DNA from 3 places in the Acetobacter vaccinii genome. Region 1 is predicted to be linked to each of the others. Evidence: riboswitches for the same ligand, from Rfam matches in the RefSeq annotation. Region 1 holds a riboswitch; each other region holds the start of a gene.

Region 1 (6,441 bases):
GATAGCCTAGGTTCATGTTGACCTCTTTGTATCCACTCGAGCGCAGGCTGTTATCCTCCACGAGAGGGTAGCCACCTAACCAGCGAACCTGTAATCCCCCATACCAAGGCCCTCGATCCAGAATGATACCGAATGACCAGACAAAACTCGGTGCATTTGTGACATAAGGTCCATCGATACCATATTTCGAGAGGTCTTTTGCCTGGTAACGAGCTTTGGCGAATGAGAGATCAGTATTGATCTCAAGCCATTGGAAGGGCGTGTATTGTGCAGATAATTCCACACCTTTGCGTCGGCTGGCAGGCCCTGGGGAAGTTACCCCTGCATCTCCGTCGTAGCTAAGTTCAGAATCAAAATCGATAATAAAGGCGGCAGCTTGAACGTTCAGGTGGCGCAGGGGCGTCGTTCGAACCCCGACTTCACCACTGACGGCTGATGTCATAAGAGGAACTGTTACCGAGCCTTTGGTGAACTCACCAGATGCATAAGAACCGGAAACAGAGCGGAAATCATTGGAATGAAAGCCACGCCCCGCACTGAGATAAAGCTCTGTTTTCTGCCATGGCCCAAATATCAGGCTACCTTTGGGCTGGAACAACCACTGATGCCGTCGTGTCAGGCTGCCATCAACCTCGTTACTATCAGTGCCGCCTTGATAGTCTTCACGCAGCCCCACAACCGTACGTAACCACGGCAACCAGTGCGTCGTATTCTGCACAAAAAGTCCGACTGCACCCAAATCGATAGTATCCGCATTACACAGGTAAGGCCGGGTTGCTTCAAGGCTGGAAGGGCAGTTGGGAAGAGCAATACGTTGTCGTGTATGGCGGCGGTCAACATAGAGAAAATCATAGCGACCCTGCACACCAACCTGGGTTTCAGTTTTAACAGTTCCAACATGATCTTGCCGGGCATAGACGCTACTGCCGCCAAGAGTAGTGCGTGTTTCATCCTGCTGCTGCTGATCACCATTCACAGGATCATCCAGATAGTGCGTGAAGTTGTTCCAGAGTGTCAGCCTGTCATGGGCAACAAAAGCACTTGTCGTCCATTTCCAGTTATCGCGGCTAAGATGATAGTGTCCTGACAGGCTGTACCGCTCCGAGAAACCACCATCAGTCGGATCCAATGAACCATAACGGCTGATCAGTCCTTCGGAATAGGCCGCAAGCGGCTGGTCATTGGTTGCACGCCATTGACCACGATAAAACATGGCTGTCAGGTCAAAACCACTGGCTGCACTACCATGTGTGTAACGCGACAGAGCCCGAATGCTGCGAGCATTATCTGGATATTTCCATGGTCCATCTGAATGCGAAATATTGAAAGCATTGACCCACCGGTCACCATTTTCAAAGTGCGTGGTGCCGCCAATATAGGCACGATAATCACCTAACGTACCCGCACTCAGGCTGATCTGCCGTCGAATTTCATCAGCCAGTTTCATATGGTCCGAGCCAGCAACGCCAAAGTCACCAATATCCGCGTGAAACGGCCCCTTGGTATAATCAACACCAGACAACGTCTCGGGAATAAGAAAATTGAGGTCCGTGTATCCTTGCCCATGAGCATTACTGACACCGTTAATCGGCATATCATCAACAAATGTTGCCAAATCTGTACCATGGTCGAGGTTGAAGCCACGTAACAGAAACTGATTGGCTTTGCCCTCACCGGAATGAGATGTCACGACCAGACCGGGTACAGCCTCCAGCAGTTGGCCAACACGGTAGACAGGTCGCAATTGTATCTCCCGTGCAGTCAGCGACCCTTCACTGGCAGTCGCGGCTCGGCCCAGAAGATTATGACGGGAAGCTATGACCTGAACAACTTCAGCGGGTCGATTGCCCGCATCCACTTTCTCGGATGCTACAGGTTTTGAGGCGGCACCCCCGGGGCCCTTTGGCTGTCGGGGAGAGTTAACTGCGGCCTGTGTGCTGGAACGCAGGGCATACTTGGGTTTCTCTTCGTCTTCCGCAAAAGCTGGTTGTGTCAACAGAACGAAAAAAGAGGGCAGGGAGAGTGAAAACAGAGCTGTTGCCGTAACCAAATGCCGCTGACTGGCCCGTTGAATAGTTCCACACCGGAGCCGCATTGAAGAAAATGAGTGAATAGTCATAGTGATCCTGCAGCGTGCAAAGGCCGCGTGTTCATCCAGTTCAATTGCTATGTGACCGGGATAGTCCTATGTTCGTTCCCGATAGAAACAACACTCAGGATTGCCGGAAAGACATGGATAAACAGGCCTGATGAAGCCGAAAATATCAGAAGAGCAGAATGGCCATTAGCCGAGCTGTAAGCCTGAGATCTTTCTTGCAGGCAAAAAACCATGTGCTGCATGGCACACGACACACAGGAGGCTCATCATCATCACTCTCTCAGGAACCGGCCATCCCCGACCGATACTCAGGCTTATCATGACGATGGCAGGTCTCCTGACTCGCGGATCACAGATATCTGCCCAACCTTCCCAGCCTCACTCAGGCCAGTGGCTTGTTTCCGCAAAGAAACAATAAGGACACATTCTCACCGCCAACAGTTGCGGGGGCAGTTGCTGACTGGCTTCCGGACTATTTGTCCTGCCAAAGCGCACAGCATTCCCTTTTCATCCGTTCGCACGGAACCATCGACTTGTGGTGTGTTCATAACCACGCATTTACTGCCTATCAAGAGACTGTTTTGAGTCTTGGCCACGGCACCTGCTTTTCAAACCATGCGCCACCGTGTAGTCTTGGGACAGTAATAGCAGGGAAGTCGGTGTAAGCCCGACGCGGTCGCGCCACTGTAATTGTCGTCACGCCATGCGTGCACAAAGCCAGACCCCTGCTAGCCCTTGTCCCACCCCGGAACGCGATTTTCCGAGCGGAGTTTATCATGAGCCACGGTTTTTCCTCGCCCATTCCTGCCGCCGCACCAGTTGCCATTCCTGTGCGCGCACTTCTTCCCTGGGCGATTTTTGGCCTGATTTTGTCGGCAATGCTCCTGTATTTCGTGGGTGCTGAACAGGGGGCCACTGCGTTACTTTCCGGTCATGCCGTGCATGAATTTGTGCATGACGGACGGCACCTGCTGGGTTTCCCCTGCCACTGACAGCAGGAATAGTCTCATGGCCGGACGCCTTCTGGCGCGTGGCATGATTGCCGGTGTTTGCGCGGCATGCCTTGCCTTTGTTTTTGCACGCCTGTTTGGCGAGCCACAAGTTGCCCTTTCTATCGCCTTTGAAGCGACGCAGGATGCAGCAAAAGGGATAGCCCCTGAGCCAGAACTCGTCAGCCGCAGCATCCAGGCCTCCTTAGGCCTTTTGACAGCTGCGGTCATGTATGGTGCGGCTTATGGCGGTGTTTTTGCTGTTGTCTTCAGCCTGGCTTATGGACGGGTAGGGGGGCTGTCACCCCGCGCCTTGGCGTTACTGCTGGCCGGGGCCGGGTTTCTGACCTTTGTGTTGATCCCTGATCTCAAATACCCTCCCAATCCCCCCGCTGTAGGCCTGGAAGAAACCATAGGCCTGCGAACTGTCACGTATTTTGGCATGATCATGCTGTCGGTCTGTGTCATGGCGGTTTCCATTCTACTGGGCCAGCGATTGATACAGCGTTTTGGAACCTGGAATGGGGCTATAGCGGCAGTTGGTATCTTCATAGCCCTGACTGCGCTGGTGCAAGCAGGCCTTGTGGATATCAATGAGGTTCCACAAGATTTTCCTGCCGTCGTTCTCTGGCGCTTCCGCGAAGCGGCCATTGGCATGCAAATTGTCTTATGGAGTGCGCTGGGGTTGATTTTCGGGCGATTGGCAACACCCGTTCTACTCTCGACAGATATTTCACAGCGCCCCAGGCGCTAAAGCTCTGCCTGATTATCGGGGGTGCTTTGCTGCACCGATCCAACAGTCTGGAAGCAGCAAAGCCATGGGAACCCCTTCATGTTCTCATGGGTCAAGAAGGTTCACACAGGCAACATAGTCTTAACCAAGCGGCACACCTATGCGGGAAACACGCCAACCCATATGGTAAGACATGTCACTACGGCTTGACGGCGGCACATCCAAGCGCCCAACCATTTCTACTCCACCACCCAGACCATGAATTAACAGCATCCGTATCACTGCCGGACGGGCAATGATGACCCGGTGACTAGCATCATTGGCTAAACTGCCAAGCCAGCCACCGATGCGGTCAAAAACCGCGCCTGCACTTTCCCCCGAGGGTGGGGAAAATTGGGGATCATTCAACCAATCCCGCAATGCTGTCGGTGACAGGTCCCGCAAATTACGGCCATGCCACTCACCATGATCACGATCACTAAGTGCCGGGACAACCTGGATATTCTGCTCGAAACAAGGCTGCCCCATGAGAGAGACATCGGGCCCAATAATCATTAGGCACTGCGGCTCCACTGTTTGCAGCCATGCCGCGGAACCTGCCTCTAACTCGCTAAGACTGTTACGAGCAGGGATAAAACCTCGCCGCATATCAGCAGGCGCACTGGAAGCAATGCAGAAGAGCTTCATACTATCCTAGCATTTCAGGCAGATGGCTGCCGTCGCAGCAAGTAAATATCCATAATCCATCCATGCTGGGCCCGAGCGTCTGCCCGCGTGGTTATAATCCGTTGCCCAACCTGTTCCAGCGGACCCGACAACAGGATTTGCTCGGCCATACCAACATAAGCCCCCCAGTAAATTGTCACGTTTTTTGTGTCGATCTGCTGGAACGAGCATTCACCATCGAGCATGACCACGACCGTGTCCGCACCCTGTGGCCAACCATGGTCCCGCAACTGTCGGCCTGTGGTGACAACAAATGGAGCTCCGATGTCATTAAGCGCAATCGTATGTGCGGCGGCCAGCATGTTCAAAGACATGATGCCAGGAACACTCCGCACCGCCCGAGGTGGTGGGGAAAGGCGCGATGCAATGCGCAGAGTGCTGTCATACAACGCGGGATCTCCCCAAACCAACAAGGCGACTATGCAGTCTTGCTGGCTATGCTGGGTAAGATGCGTGGTAATTGTCTCCTGCCATATTTGGGCTATTGCCTCATGCCAGTTGTCCACCCCCTTGTGATAGTCTGGGTGTGTGGCGTCCCGACGTGGCATGTCGAATGTCACCATACGAGTGGCGGAATTGGTCACAACCTGAGCACAAATTGTATGCCGCAATTCGGCTAGGTCAGCTTTCTGGGTCCCTTTGCTCGGTATCAGAATCAAATCTGCCGCATTGAGCTCACGAATAGCCTGAAGAGTCAGATGCTCAGGATTACCGGTACCAATGCCGACAAGCACCAGAGTAATCATGCCGTGGCCGGAAAACGAGGGGCCGTGCCAACTGGCCGAAACCTCCGATCATAATCCCCGGCGTAAAGGCGGCTCTCCTCAAATTCAGTCGTGCTGATCGCCCGCCCTACTAGAATAAGCGCCGTACGTTCCATCTCCGTTGCAAGGGTGGATGCAAGCGTTTCCAACGTTGCCCGCACAATACGCTCATCCGGCCAGCTTGCCCGCCATACGACTGCGACAGGGCAGTCAGGGCCGTAATGGGGTGTCAATTCCGCCAGGACACGGTCCAGCACATGGACCGACAGGTGGATTGCCAGTGTCGCTCCTGTTGCCGCAAAGGCCGCAAGTGTTTCTCCTGGTGGCATGGTGCTGGCCCGCCCACTCGTACGCGTCAGCACAACCGACTGAGCAACACCCGGCAGGGTCAGCTCTACCTCCAATGCCGCAGCCGCGGCGGCAAACGAGGGCACCCCTGGGGTCACATCATAGGGAATATCCAAGGCACGTAAGCGGCGAAGTTGCTCGCCCATGGCAGACCATACAGAAAGGTCGCCCGAATGGAGGCGGGCTATCTCCAGCCCCGCCTGATGTGCTGACACAATTTCGGCCATAATATCGTCAAGCGACAAAGGAGCCGTATTGATGATCCGCGCCCCCGGTGGACAATGGTCAAGCAATGCAGCAGGCACCAGAGACCCCGCGTACAGGCAGACTGGGCTTGAAGCAATCAGATCACGACCGCGCAGGGTAATCAGGTCTGGCGCGCCCGGTCCTGCACCGATGAAGTGAACTGTCATCTTTTCTCTCCTTCTGTCGCGGGGCTACAGGCTATTGCAGCAACAGCCATTCCATCAGCAGAACATGCACGAGGCGCAAGCAAGCGGGCATTGGGGCCCGCAGCGACAAGGGCAAGTGCTTCGGCAACACTTCCCGTACCAAAACGGGCCACGATGCGCTCTGACTGGGTAAAGGTATCGATACCGGCCAAGGACTGTGCCGTAAGCGCCTGAATAGGAAGCCCCATCTCTTCCGCCAGAGCCCGCAATGCTGGTGCCTTGGCTTTGTGCGCAAGGGCCGCTACCGCATGCAGCCCACAACTACCCCCGGCAGCAGCCAGTGCGCTACGCAATGACGCAATGCTGGCGGCGTGCCGGAAGCCAAAGCCCA
Region 2 (6,441 bases), 800 kb from region 1:
CAGGTCAGGCCTGCGCACCAGCAGAACTTCCAACGGCACCCGTCCCCCCGCCTGCCCCATGCCTGTGACAGTTGCAAAATTACGTAGGCCCGCGTGGGTCAGAATATCATTGGGCAAGCTGCCCGCATGCACGACAAGCCCATTGGCCTCATACACCGCAGCAACAGGGGCTGTGGGAGAGAGAGGAATACTCAACGCCGCCAGCCGGGCCTCAAACGCCGCCACAAGCTGGTGGCCCCGTTCAACCTGCCCCACAGCCTGCGCCACACGCATGATCTGCACAGGCACATCCGACAGAGAGGACGCCGGGGGCAGCATGACCACCTTGGCCCCTGCCTCCCGCGCAGCCCGCACGGCCAGACGGGCGCTATAAGGGCTGGCCAGCAGCACCGATGGATGGGCCGCCAGCACGGTTTCCGCCTTGGCAGGCAAAACCGGCACCTGCTTTGCCTGATCGCACAGAACGGATTCCGTGCAATCCCGCGCAAGGGGGGTCAGGCCGATAATATCGGCCCTGTCCGCCAGTTGCAGGACGAGCTGGTCGGCACACAGGTTAAGCGATGCCACGCGCCCCGCCGCCCATGCGCCAGCCGACAGCCCCCAGCACCACGCGGCAAGCATCAGTGCTCCACAACCAACCCGCACAGCCGCCTGCCCACAACGGGTCACAGGCCACCTGCCCCGACGACGCAGCCCCTGAAAAAGCAGGGCGCAGGCCATTAGTAGCTCAACGTAAAGCCGCCATAGCCCGCACGGCCTGGCTGAAGGTAGCCCACCGGGTTTTCATACTGCCGGTCAAGCAGGTTATCCGCCCGTGCAAAAACGCTCAGATACCGGTTAATGCGGTAATTGGCTGCAATATCAATGGTGACATAGCCCTGCCCCTTGGCGCAGGTGCTGCAATACCCACCAGACCCGGCAATGACCGGAGTATCCCGCCAGCCGCTGATATACAGGATATTGCCTGAGAACGTGAGGTCCTGCACCGGCGTCCATTTGGCACCAAAGTCCAGCTTATGCTGCGGGCGGCGTTGCAGCATCTGGCCTGTCGTGGCGTCCCGCGCATGGGTCCAGGTATAGTTGAGGGTCAGGTCCAGCGTGTTCAGTGCTTTCCAGTTTACAAACGCTTCCACCCCATACATGCGGGCCTGGGCCACATTGCCGTAAGAATACGTCGTGTAATACTGCCCATTGGACGAAAACGAATAATTGCTGGTGGACTGGATAAGGTTGCGCACATGGCTTTCATACCATGTGGCACCAAAGTGCAGGCGGTCTTTCAGCAAAGCCTGCTCTACCCCGACATCATAACCGATCAGGCGTTCGGCCCGCAGTTTCTGATTGCCCATGATGGCATAGCTGGGACCGATCTGATTGCCGAACAACTGGTAGAGCGAAGGCCCATGAAAACCAGAGCCGCCGCTGGCCTTGATAACCGTGCCTGTGCCGGGGATATGAATGGCCGGGGCCACGCGCCATGTCACATAATTGCCGTAGCGGGAATTGGTGTCATAGCGGATATTGGCAGCACCATAGAGAATATGGTTCCAGTTACCCTGGTACTGCCCATACCCCGCCGTGGTATCCATGCCTGCTGTCGTGTAAAAAGGCGTTGCCGTGCCAGAGGTGTTGCCCTGATTGGAGCTGAACCAGTCATGAAAATGCTCGGCACCAACAAGGAGTGTGCCATATTCACGCAGCTTGACGGTGCCATGCCAGTCCACCTTGATGCGGCTGGAGCGGTAATAGGTGGGGTCATACAGTAGGGAACTGCCATCAAGCGTCGTGCCAGTTTCCGTCCAGCTCCGCCGCGTGGTCATGTAGCCCAGACCGATAATCTGATCGAACTTGCCCGCAAAGGATGACAGATGCGCCGTGCCGCGAACAATGGCCTCATTCTGGGTCGTATGCTCGCGCTCGCTCCCGACGAGACCATAGGCTTCGTCCATCAGGTTATAGGCGCTATAGCTGTGATAGTTGCCCTGGATCAGGCGGGCTGTCAGCCCCAGGTCCAGCGTGTTGGTCACATCGTAACCAAGGCGGATATTGGCGGTGCGGTTGTCGTTACGGTTGCCCCGATGCCGCTGCTCGCTCGTAGCCCCGAAATACTTGTCGATATAGCCGGGAATAGCGTGGAAACCGTCCTGCCGGTAATGCGATAGCGTCACATTGTAATGAAAGCGGCCACTGCTGCCCCGCGCACCCAGGGTCTGGTTAAAGGTGCCGTAAGCGCCGCCTTCAATCCGCACAAAGGGTGTAAAGCGGCCCTGCCCCTGTGCCGTGGTCATATCGATTACCCCGGCCATGGCATCGGCCCCATACAGCCCGCTTTGCGGTCCGCGCAGAATTTCCACACGGCCCATGCCGTCAGTCACAAACTGTGCGGGGTCAAACTGGCCGCCTGTTGTGCTGCCGTCGTTAATATCCATGCCGTCCAGCCGGACCTTGACCTCGTTGGCATTATTACCCCGCATGAAAATGGAGGTCGTGCCCCCAAAACCCCCGGTGCTGACCACCGTAAGACCCGGCTGACGGGCCAGAACGTCACTCAACGTACGGCGTTGCTGGGTCAGGATCTGCTGCTCGGTGATAATGCTTGTGGCCGTCCCGATTTCGGTCGCAAGCGTGGGCCTGCGCGCAGCACTGACTGTCACGTTCTCGGGAAAGACATCGGTATGGAGGGAGACGACCGTGTGCAGGGCTGCCCCCTGTGCCGCCGCAACACCCTGCCCCTGAGCCGTGGACGTGGACGTGGACGTGGACGTGGACGTGGACGTGGACGTGGACGTGGACGTGGACGTGGCAGCGTGGGCGGCATGCCCGGCAAACACAAGACCGGACGCAGCAAGCAGGAAATATCGAAGGGTCATGGCAATGGCAGTCGTACGCTAGAGCGTTGCCACGAGACTACGGCTGACTGAACCATACATACGCAGGACACCCGCATGTATGGTGTGACCACCAGTCCAGCCCGCCGACACACCCCGACCAGCGTTATCCCGTCTGCAACTCCGCATGATGGCAGGTCTCCTGGCTTGCGGTTGGAAAACCCTGCAACCCTTCCCGGAATGTGCCTTCCAGTGGGCTGGCCATAACAGCCAGATCGCGCAGGAACACCGCCTACAGTTGCGGGGACAGCCCGGGAATGAGATGGCAAGCCATCTGGCACCCGGTTCCCTTTTCATCCCCTGCGGGGGAAACCATCATGCCTCGTGCTTTATAGGCTCCCCCCCCTGTGTCAATAAGCAACATGTTGCACAATTGACATCACGCTCCCACTGCGGATGGCAGGCAACACTGGTCCGTGCCCCGCCCATGCCACCTGCAAAGGGCTGCAATGGCACCCCCCATCTGGACTTGGGGATGATCCTGCCCATATCGTAACGCAAACAGGATGCCATGCCCGGCCAGAGTGGCCACGGCAGCGTACTGGAGGAGACAGCATGTCTGATCTGATCGTTCTGGGCTTTGACCATGTGGATGACGCGGCAAAGGTCCTTGCCGAATGCCGCAAGCTGGAAACCGAATATCTGCTCGATCTGGAAGACGCCGTTGTGGTCACGCGTGACGGCACAGGCAAGGCACGGCTGCACCAGAGCGTGAATCTGGAACGGGCTGGTGCCTCCTGGGGGCTGCTGTCAGGCGGGTTCTGGGGCACGCTTGTGGGCCTGCTGTGCCTGAACCCGCTGGCGGGCTTTGTCATCGGCAGTGCAGTCGGGGCCGGAGCCGGGGCGCTGGCGGGGTCTTTCTCCGACTACGGGATCAACGACGACTTTATCCGCTCGCTCAGCGACACCATTCCGCCCAACACCTCGGCACTGTTCGTACTGGTGCGCAAGTCCCAGCCGGACAAGGTGCTGGCCGATCTGGCACAGTTCAAGGGCCATGCCCGTATTGTGCAGACCTCACTCTCCCCCGAAGGGGAAGCCCGCCTCAAAGCGGCGCTGGTCGAAGCCCCTCAGGGCTAACGTTAAAAAGGCCGGGCGGCACAACCGCCCGGCCTTTACTTTAGAACCCCTGTGCAATCCCACACAGGATTGTACGGCGCAGGCCATACTGGGGAGCACCCACCCCGATGCCAGACCCATCACGCAGCAGATAGGTGTGGTCAGCAAGGTTGATCACATCCAGCCGCAGTTGCGTATCACCATGCCACAGACCGCCAAATGTATTGTGGATGGTCTGCACAGCCGAGAAATTGACCGTAGCATAAGGTGACAGGCTGGCCCCGTTGGGGGTTGCCCCATCAGCCCTCAGGCCGCTGCCATACAGCATGGTGGCCGACAGCCGCAGCGGAAAGCGGGTTTTATCAAACGCGCTGTAGGTAACCCCGGCAGAAGCAGTCCAGCGCTGGTCGTGATCCAGCGGGATCCAGCGGTTGTGGATATAGGCCAGGTCTTCGTCCGAAAAGTTGAACTGGGCACTGGTAATATCCTTGCCGATAGCCCGCGACCAGGCAAAGTTGCCGTAAAGGGACAGGGGACCATGCGTGTATGACGTGCTGAATTCATACCCGTTGACCTGCCCGCGACGGTAATTGAAGCCGCTGAGAATAATGGGGGCACCAAACTGCCCTTCATCAATCAGGTTATGTGCCAGCTTGTAATACGCATCAAACGACACACGCCAGCCGGGCAGAATGCTCTGCTCGATCCCCGCATCAAAGTAATGGTCTCTTTCAGCTTTGACCTTGGTGCTCTGATAATTGGCAGGGGCCGCGCTGGTGCCCGCAAAACGGTTGAGTGAGGACGTGCCCACAATCTCAAACGGCGGCGGCGTAAAGTAGCGGGAATAACCCGCATGCAGCACACCCCCGCGCCACGGCTTCCACACCACGTTGATGCGTGGGCTGACCTGATTTTCCGACGTATATTCACTCACGCCATCAAAGCGCAGGCCATAGTTGATGGTCAGTGTGTCTGTCGGCCGCCATTCGTCCTGCGCGTACAGCCCATAGACCATGCCGGTCTTGCCGCTGCCGTCATAAATGGTCACAGGCTGGGGGTCATACACAGCCTCACCAGCCGCATCCTCCCCTGTCTGGCGGAAAACGCTGGACATAGTCTTGGACGTTGTGCGCTCGACAAACACCTGAAAGCCAAAGCGCACGGTATGCCGGGGGGCTGCCCGCCATGTCACGTCATGCTGGGTGCCCATGGAAAACACCGAACGCGCCGCCTGCTGGGCAATGCCGTTATACACCAGATCACCCAGCCAGTCGGGGGAATAGCGCAGGCTGCTGTAACGGGCAAAAACGGAATCCTGCAAACTGAATTTGCCGATTTCCTTCTGCAACGCCAGAACCGCAAAATCGGTAATCTGCTTCTGGTGCTCATTCAGCGCCGCACTATCTGCACTGCCAGAAAGGTGATGCGCCAGATCGCTGCCGGAATAGGAGGGCATAACAAACTGCGTCTGCTGCCCCGGATTATTGGGAAGCTGATATTCCGCGTTGGACACACCCGCAATAAAGCTGATGCGCGTATTCTCATCCATTGTGTACCGGGCATGACCGAGGAAATGGTACTGGTTGCTCAGATCATGCAGCGCGTTAAAGGAGGGGGTCGTATTTTCAATCCCCACCCGGTCATGCACAAAGTCGGCCGTGGCAAAAAAATCCCACTTGCCCTTCTGGAACCCATACCGCAGCGAGGGGAAGAAGTAGTCCCGCGCCCCACCATAAACCGATACTTCCCCACCGGGGCTGTTGGCACCATTGCGTGTGGTAATATCAACCACCGCCGCCTGCAAAAAGCCAAACTGGCTGGGTAGCGCACCTGTTGTCAGGGACATCTGATCCGCAAAGCGTGTCATCAACGCCTGACCGAAGACACTCAGCCCTTCGGGCAACTGCACGCCATCAAGGCGGAACTGCACCTCGTTATGGTCGCCGCGCACATGGATCTGCCCGTAGCTGTCCTGGGCAACGCCGGGGGCCTGAAGCAGCACCTGGTTAAGGGGCGTATTATCACCCCCCGGAATGGCCTCGATCGCCTTGCGGCTGAACGTATAGACCGTCGCCCCAGTGGAGGGGGACAGCGCCAGCCGCCTGCTGTCGAGATGCGCTGTCACAATGACATTTTCATTCTGGCGCGACTGATAGCCAGCCTCGGCCACCGGGGTGGCTTTGGCCGTGGTGGCGGGTGTCGCAGGCGTGCTTGCTCCTGCCTTATGGGCAAGAACTTTCTGAGGGGTGGAGGTTGTCTCTGCCGCCTGCGAGGTCTGGGCCCGTGCGGCAGCCGTACCGCAGAGCAGATACACGGTGGCGGAACAGACGAGCGAAGCAGAAACGGGGCGTATCATCGAACATCTGACCTGGAACTGGAATGAGCCTGGTCGCGATATCTATATGTTATAATATAACATAACAACTCTTAATGCATGGTCGCCCGCACCCTCCGTCACGCTGTCACTTTCGCGCAACACTCCTATCGCACCCAT
Region 3 (6,441 bases), 1.0 Mb from region 1:
CAGTATGGCCAACACACCGCGCAGCATGGGCGGTGTTAAGGTGGAGTACCAAAAGGCCGCTCCGCCATATAAGGCGATGGGCAGCAGCAGCCCCTGCAACAGCCAGCGCCCTATGCGGTGAGGGGGCGTAGCGGGGCGGGGCTGTAGGTTGCTCATCATGGCTGCGAAAGGGCGGGCGCTTGCAGGTACTGGCCACCCATGCGGGTAATGTCGGCCTTGTCGGTGTTGTCCTGCAAGGCGGTTGCGGAGTGAGTGGCGGCAAGCTGCTGGAGCAGAATACGCCTGACCTCGGCAATGGTGATCGGGTTTGCCTGGGTGGAATGGCCCGAGTGTCGGACTACCAGTTCCGACACGGTGCCGGGTAGATGGGCACTGCTGTACATGACAACGCCATCATCCGCTGTTTTGAGCGGGCCATCGCCCAGCACGGGAATAATGGAGTATGTGTGCACATCAGGCGCAATCGGGGTTGCCGCCAGCGCACGGATAAACGGGCTGTTGGGCGACATGCTGTAAACACTGCCCAGGCGGCGGGGCCCCATGTCGGTTTTAATGGTGTCACCATTGCCTTTGATGATCTGGCCCATGGCGTCGGTAATACTGAATGGCAGCGTGACCATCCCCCCGATCAGATGCGCGATGGAAAACCCGGCGACGTAACTGCCCTGGTGCGGTGTGGCGATAAAAACAACCGAGCGTATGTCCGGCATGGGGGTGGGGAACAGCGCGGCCTGAAGGAAAGCGCGCGTCCGTGCGGGCATGTGCAGGCTGGCCAACGGGTGATGGGACAGGCTGTTCCAAAGCCTGTCCTGCGGGTTGATGACCAGCATTCGGGCCAGCAGCCCCCCCTGACTATGGCCGACCAGCACGATCTGCCCCAGTGCCGGGTCGGCCTTGGGGCCACCCAGGTCTGTGATGGCCTTGTCCAGCGCCTTGCGGAGTTGCAGGGCGGAATAGGGAATGGGGTTGCCCGTGGCATAGGAAAAAAACCAGAACTCAAAATGCTCGGTTATTTCAGGGTCTTCCAGCAGGTCATTGACCATGTCGGCCCAGCGGCCGGGGCTGGAGGCCGTGCCGTGTATCAGCACGACAGGAATATGCCCCGGCTTGTGGGGTTCAATGCTGACAAGCTGTGCCTTGTGGGTGCCGTCAAAAAAACGACCGTCCAGAAAACCCTTGTATTCGCTTGACCAGTCCACATTCTGGTTCAGGCTGATGGCACGTGTGGCGGACTGGTCATACTGGAGGGGCGGGGTATTCTGCGCCTGTGTGCCGCTCTCGGCCCCATCCATGCTTTTAAGGATCAGGCGGCCCATAATCCGGTCTGACAGCACCTGCCTGCGCGGGTCGGGGATTTGCATGAACAGGCTGACGGGCACACGCAGTTTGTCAGAGACAGTCAGTAAGGTCTTGCTCTGGCCCGCCGTGTTCTGGGTGGGTTTTATGGCGACTGCGGCCAGTGGTTCGCCCATGCCCGGCTTGCTGTAAATATTTTTCAGCCCCGAGACAGACAGCCGCGCCGTGGGTTGGAAGTCTGTCAGAGTATAGCCGTGCCACAGGCGCTCGGTCGGGTCGGCTGACAGGTCCAGCGTGCCAATGGGCAGGGTCCAGCGTTGGCTCTGGGGGTCAACCGGGGTGCCCATGGCCTCTGTCAGGGCCAGCATGTAAATGTCGCAGGCCTGGCGGAAATGGGGGTTATAGGGGCTTGGCCGGTCTTGCGGTGGGGCGTCGGGTGTCAGGTAGGCGTAAGCATACAGGGCGGCCACCATAAAGCGGGCACGGTCACGTTGCCTGCGGCCCAGATCGTAGCTGAGTTCGGCCAGGGCAAAGAGCTGGTCGGGCAGGTTGGGGGTGCTAAACCCGGCCTGTGTACTGCTGCGCAGGCTGGCCAGCGCCAAGGCTGGGTCTTTACGCCAGAGTTTTTGCAGGTTCTGGCGTTCAAGCACAATGCGGGTGGTGGTGCTCAGGTGGTGCCCGTCCAGCGCGCTCTGGCTGCGTTCGCGGTAGGCGTCCTCAAGACCAAGGCGCTGGATGGTGACCGGGGGGGTGCAGCCTGCCAGTAAGATACAGGTCAACAGGCTGGCCAGCGCTCCGCCGCGCCGCACGGCAGCACCATAGGGGGGGGATGTGGTGGGGCGTGGGGGCAGGGGCGTATGGGGCATGGGGGTCAGACCGTCACTGGGCTTACGCGGTGGTTGATGACCTGGCCAATAATCAGCAGCGCCGGGCTTGATGCCTTTTGCTGTACAGCCAGATCAGGCAGTGTTTCCAGCGTGCCGGTGATCACCCGCTGGTCGGGGGTTGTGCCGCGTTCCACCAAAGCGGCGGGCCAGTCGGGTGGCAGACCGTGGGCGGTCAGCCTGGCGCAGATATGGGGCAGGGTGGACAGCCCCATGTAAATGACAACGGTCTGATTGTGCCGGGCTACGGCGTCCCAGTCCAGTGTGATGCTGCCATCGGCTTTGGCATGGCCGGTCATGAACAGGCAGGATTGTGCACAGTCGCGGTGTGTGAGCGGAATCCCCGCGTAGGAGGCACAGCCATTGGCAGCGGAAATGCCCGGCACAATGCGGAATGGCACGCCAGAGGCGGCCAGTGTTTCCATTTCCTCCCCGCCGCGCCCAAAAATAAAGGGGTCCCCCCCTTTCAGGCGGAGCACGCGTTGGCCCGCCTGAGCACGGCGCACCAGCTCGGCGTTAATGCCTTCCTGCGGCAGGGTGTGTTTGTTGCGGCTTTTGCCCACAAATATCCGCTCTGCATCACGGCGGACATAATCCAGAATGCCGGGGGCTACCAGATTGTCATACAGCACGGCATCAGCGTCCTGCATCAGGCGCAGGGCGGCAAGGGTCAGCAGGTCCGGGTCACCCGGTCCGGCCCCGACAAGCCAGACCTCGCCCCGCTGGGTGTGGTTGGCCAGCAGGCTGTCCAGCTCCTGCCGGGCCTGCTGGGTCTGCCCTTGGCGGGCCAGATGCCCGCCCATACCGTCCAGGAACCGTTCCCAGAGCTGGCGGCGCTCGGCAGGGTCGGGCAGTTTCTCACGCAGCCAGTGGCGCTGGGCCTGCATGAAGGCGGCCAGACGGCCAAGCCCCGCGGGCATGATTTCCTCTATACGTGCGCGCAGGCGGCGGGCCAGAACGGGGGCAGCCCCCCCGGTGGACACCGCAATCTGCACCGCCCCCCGGCTGACAATGGCGGGGGTGATGAAGCTGGAAATTTCAGGGTCATCCACCGCGCAGACAGGAATACCATGGTCCTGGCACAGCGTGGCCAGTGCGCTGTTCAGCCCCCGGTCGTCTGTTGCCAGATAGGCCAGACGGTAACGGGGGGCCAGCAGGGTTGCGGCATCTTCTGGCCGGGCATGGGTGGCTTTGTGCGTTATGGCACCTTCGTCCGCCAGTTGGCGCAGTTCTGCGCAGAGTGTGGCGGAGACAACATGCACCTGTGCCCCGGCCCCCAGCAGAAGCCGCACCTTGTTGGCCGCAACCTGCCCCCCGCCCACGACCAGGGCTGGCGCATCGGCCATGCGGAGCATAACAGGAAACCAGGCTGACGGATCGGATGATGGCTGCATGCCGCATGAGCAAGCAGGCTTTGCCCTCGGATGCAAGAGAGAATACGCGCTTTTCCCCGGTGGTGTGTCATGGATGCGGGCGTGCAACGCATGGTTTTTGCTCGCACTGGCGGGTGTGGGGCGGTAGTGTCGGGCCTGACGGTCGATGGTGCCGCGCAAGCGGCTGAAAAGGGAACACCGTAAGCCCAGCGCCACAGGGCAAGTCGGTGGCTGTGCCCGCAACTGTAGGCAGCCGTCTGGCTCCGGCACCCGTGTTTCGGGTAGTCACTGGCCCTGTGGGGCCGGGAAGGCAGGAGGCAGGGGAGAGGCTGCAAGTCAGGAGACCTGCCATCGTCTTTTTCAGCCATGTCACCCGCCGGGACCAGCGGGGGGCAGAGTAGCCTGCATGATTTTCAGCCCCTTGCCCCCTCAGGGGCGCTCCTACCCTGCCACTGGGGGCGGGGCGGCGGAGATGCACCCATTGGTGCGGCATCTGCTGTCCCTTGCGCCAGACCGGGCTACCGCCCTGCGCGTGCATGACGGCCCCCCTTTGCAGGAGGAAGCCAGCCTGCAACAGGCGGGGGCGCAGATACTGCACAGCCTTGTCGGGGCAGTGCCTGCCGAATTTGCCGCACGTGGCACCCGGCTTGAAACGGTGTTTCGCCCTTTGCTGGACGAGGCTCTGGCTCTTGCCCTGCGTGTTCGCTTTCCGGGGGCTGCGGCATCTCCGGCAGGGCAGGCTATTGTGCAGGCCTACGTGGCTGCTCAGCAGGTTGTTGGGGCGCAGCGGGCAGCCATGGCGTTATATTGCGCACGCTAAGCTTGTAATCCTGGTGCGGCTTGGAGGCAGGTCAGCGATCGCCCAAGCCTGCCTTCTGCCGCCAGTGGCGGGGTGAAAGCCCGCTCCATTTCCTGAAAGCCCGGCTGAAGGCGCTGGTTTCGGAATATCCCAGCTGGGTCGTAATGGTGCTTATGTCGTGCTCTGGCAGGCGCAGCAGACGTTGGGCTTCGGCATAGCGCACGCTTTCCAGCAGGCTGGAATAGGACAGGCCCTGCTCGGCCAGCCTGCGTTGCAGGGTCCAGGTGGGCATGTCCAACTGGGCCGCCAGTGTGGCGATGGTATTTGCACCTGTGGGCAGGTCACGCAGGATGAGGGCATGTGCCTGTTCGCGCAGCGTCTGGGGCTGCGCTACGGCAGGGGTATGCCCGCGGGCAAGCGCAATCAGGGAAGCCCGCATGATATCCAGCATGACAGGGTTGGCGTCGGGCATGGGGCGGTGCAAGTCCGCAGTGCGGAAGACCAGAGCATTCACACTCTGCCCGAAGTGGACATCAGCCTGAAACGCATCCCGGTGGGCGTTTGCCTGTTCGGGCTGGGGGTGGGTAAAGCAGACGGCTTGGGGTGTCCAGTCTGGCCCCAGCGCATGGCGCAGCAGGTTGGTGAACATGCCCAGCGTCAGTTCCGCATCATGGCGGCGTTCTGTAATGGCCGGGTCCAGAATGGCGTATTCCAGCCGTATCAGGGGGCCTGCGCGCACCAGGCGGGTGTGGGTCAGGGCCTGATGGTAGCCAAAGTGTGTAGCCAGGTTGCTGACAGCCTCCTCCACCGTGGCGGAGAGCAGGGCCACAAAGCCGATCAGCCCCAGCATCTGGGGTTGGAACTGCTGGCCAAACCACAGGCCCAGATTGCCGTCCCCTGTCTCCCGCGCGGCTTCGTGGAACAGGCGGCAGTATCCATCCAGGCTCAGCCGGTCGGTGGGCATGGCAAACTGGCGGGTGCACAGCCCGGCCCGGCCCGCAATGCGGTCAATGTCGCCGCCGCGCTCGGTCATGAAACGTTCAACGCCTGCCGCCGCGGCGGCCAGAACGCCGGGGGGTGATGCGCTGTCAGCCGGAGCCATGCGGTCCTTGTCCTGCGTGGTGTGGCAGCACATGGGGTGTGCCGCGTGTGACCAAGTGTCAAGAATTTGTGCGATGCGGTCAAGCCGTGGACGGGCGGACATGATACGTTGCATGATCGAACCAAGGGGCATGCCAGCCCATGCCCAAGGTGCTGCCAGTTGGGAGAAGGGACAGGTCGGATGGCGTATCAGCATGCCCTGGGGGGTGAAACCTATCGTTTCGACACCTTGCAGCAGCTTCTGGCGGTGGCCTCACCCGCCCGGTCGGGGGACCAGCTTGCGGGGCTTGCCGCCGGGTCAGACGCCCAGCGCGTGGCAGCCCGCCATGCGTTGGCCGACCTGCCGCTGGACACATTCCTCAAGACCGCGCTGGTGCCGTATGAGGCGGACGATGTGACCCGCCTGATTATCGACACGCATGACGCGGCGGCCTTTGCGCCTGTGTCCCATATGACAGTCGGCCAGTTCCGCGACTGGCTGCTGTCGCACGAGGCCGATAGTGCTGCCCTGGCGGCTGTAGCGCCGGGGCTGACGCCGGAAATGGTGGCTGCAACCAGCAAGATCATGCGCAATCAGGATCTGATGAGTGTGGCCCGCAAGGTACGGGTTATTACCCGTTTCCGTAACACCATCGGGCTGGAAGGGTGCCTGACCACGCGCCTGCAACCCAACCACCCGACAGATGACCTGAAAGGCATTGCGGCGTCCACGCTGGATGGCCTGCTGTGCGGCATGGGGGATGCGGTTATAGGCATTAACCCCGCGACAGACAGTGTCGCCAATGGTCTGGCGTTGCTGGACATGCTCGACCATGCCCGCCAGCTTTATGACATTCCGACCCAGACTTGCGTGCTGACCCATGTGACCAACACGATCGAGATCATGAACCGCGGTGGCGCGGTGGATCTGGTGTTCCAGTCCATTGCCGGGACACAGAAGGCGAATGAGGGCTTTGGCGTCACCCTTGGTATTTTGCAGGAGGCGTAT

The links. Region 1 has a riboswitch for cobalamin ahead of FLP30_RS11310 (TonB-dependent receptor). Riboswitches for the same ligand answer to the same signal wherever they lie in the genome.
Region 2: it holds a riboswitch for cobalamin, as region 1 does, so the genes downstream of both, FLP30_RS02260 (TonB-dependent receptor plug domain-containing protein) here and FLP30_RS11310 (TonB-dependent receptor) in region 1, are expected to answer to the same signal.
Region 3: it holds a riboswitch for cobalamin, as region 1 does, so the genes downstream of both, FLP30_RS06750 (hypothetical protein) here and FLP30_RS11310 (TonB-dependent receptor) in region 1, are expected to answer to the same signal.

What each region holds. Positions count from the first base shown of each region.
Region 1 is NZ_CP043506.1:2,522,594-2,529,034, forward strand. It holds gene FLP30_RS11310 (TonB-dependent receptor) at 1-2,119, opposite strand, end outside; cobalamin riboswitch at 2,409-2,643, opposite strand; cobalamin riboswitch at 2,710-2,845, shown strand; gene FLP30_RS11315 (CbtB domain-containing protein) at 2,875-3,090, shown strand; gene FLP30_RS11320 (CbtA family protein) at 3,107-3,841, shown strand; gene FLP30_RS11325 (histidine phosphatase family protein) at 3,962-4,507, opposite strand; gene cobF (precorrin-6A synthase (deacetylating)) at 4,522-5,292, opposite strand; gene cobM (precorrin-4 C(11)-methyltransferase) at 5,289-6,071, opposite strand; gene FLP30_RS11340 (cobalamin biosynthesis protein) at 6,068-6,441, opposite strand, start outside.
Region 2 is NZ_CP043506.1:506,506-512,946, forward strand. It holds gene FLP30_RS02255 (ABC transporter substrate-binding protein) at 1-621, opposite strand, end outside; gene FLP30_RS02260 (TonB-dependent receptor plug domain-containing protein) at 720-2,870, opposite strand; cobalamin riboswitch at 3,004-3,220, opposite strand; gene FLP30_RS02265 (DUF1269 domain-containing protein) at 3,444-3,968, shown strand; gene FLP30_RS02270 (TonB-dependent receptor) at 4,009-6,303, opposite strand.
Region 3 is NZ_CP043506.1:1,505,543-1,511,983, forward strand. It holds gene FLP30_RS06735 (Lnb N-terminal periplasmic domain-containing protein) at 1-156, opposite strand, end outside; gene FLP30_RS06740 (esterase/lipase family protein) at 156-2,162, opposite strand; gene cysG (siroheme synthase CysG) at 2,168-3,574, opposite strand; cobalamin riboswitch at 3,704-3,920, shown strand; gene FLP30_RS06750 (hypothetical protein) at 3,960-4,373, shown strand; gene qhpR (AraC-like transcriptional regulator QhpR) at 4,405-5,454, opposite strand; gene FLP30_RS06760 (ethanolamine ammonia-lyase subunit EutB) at 5,635-6,441, shown strand, end outside.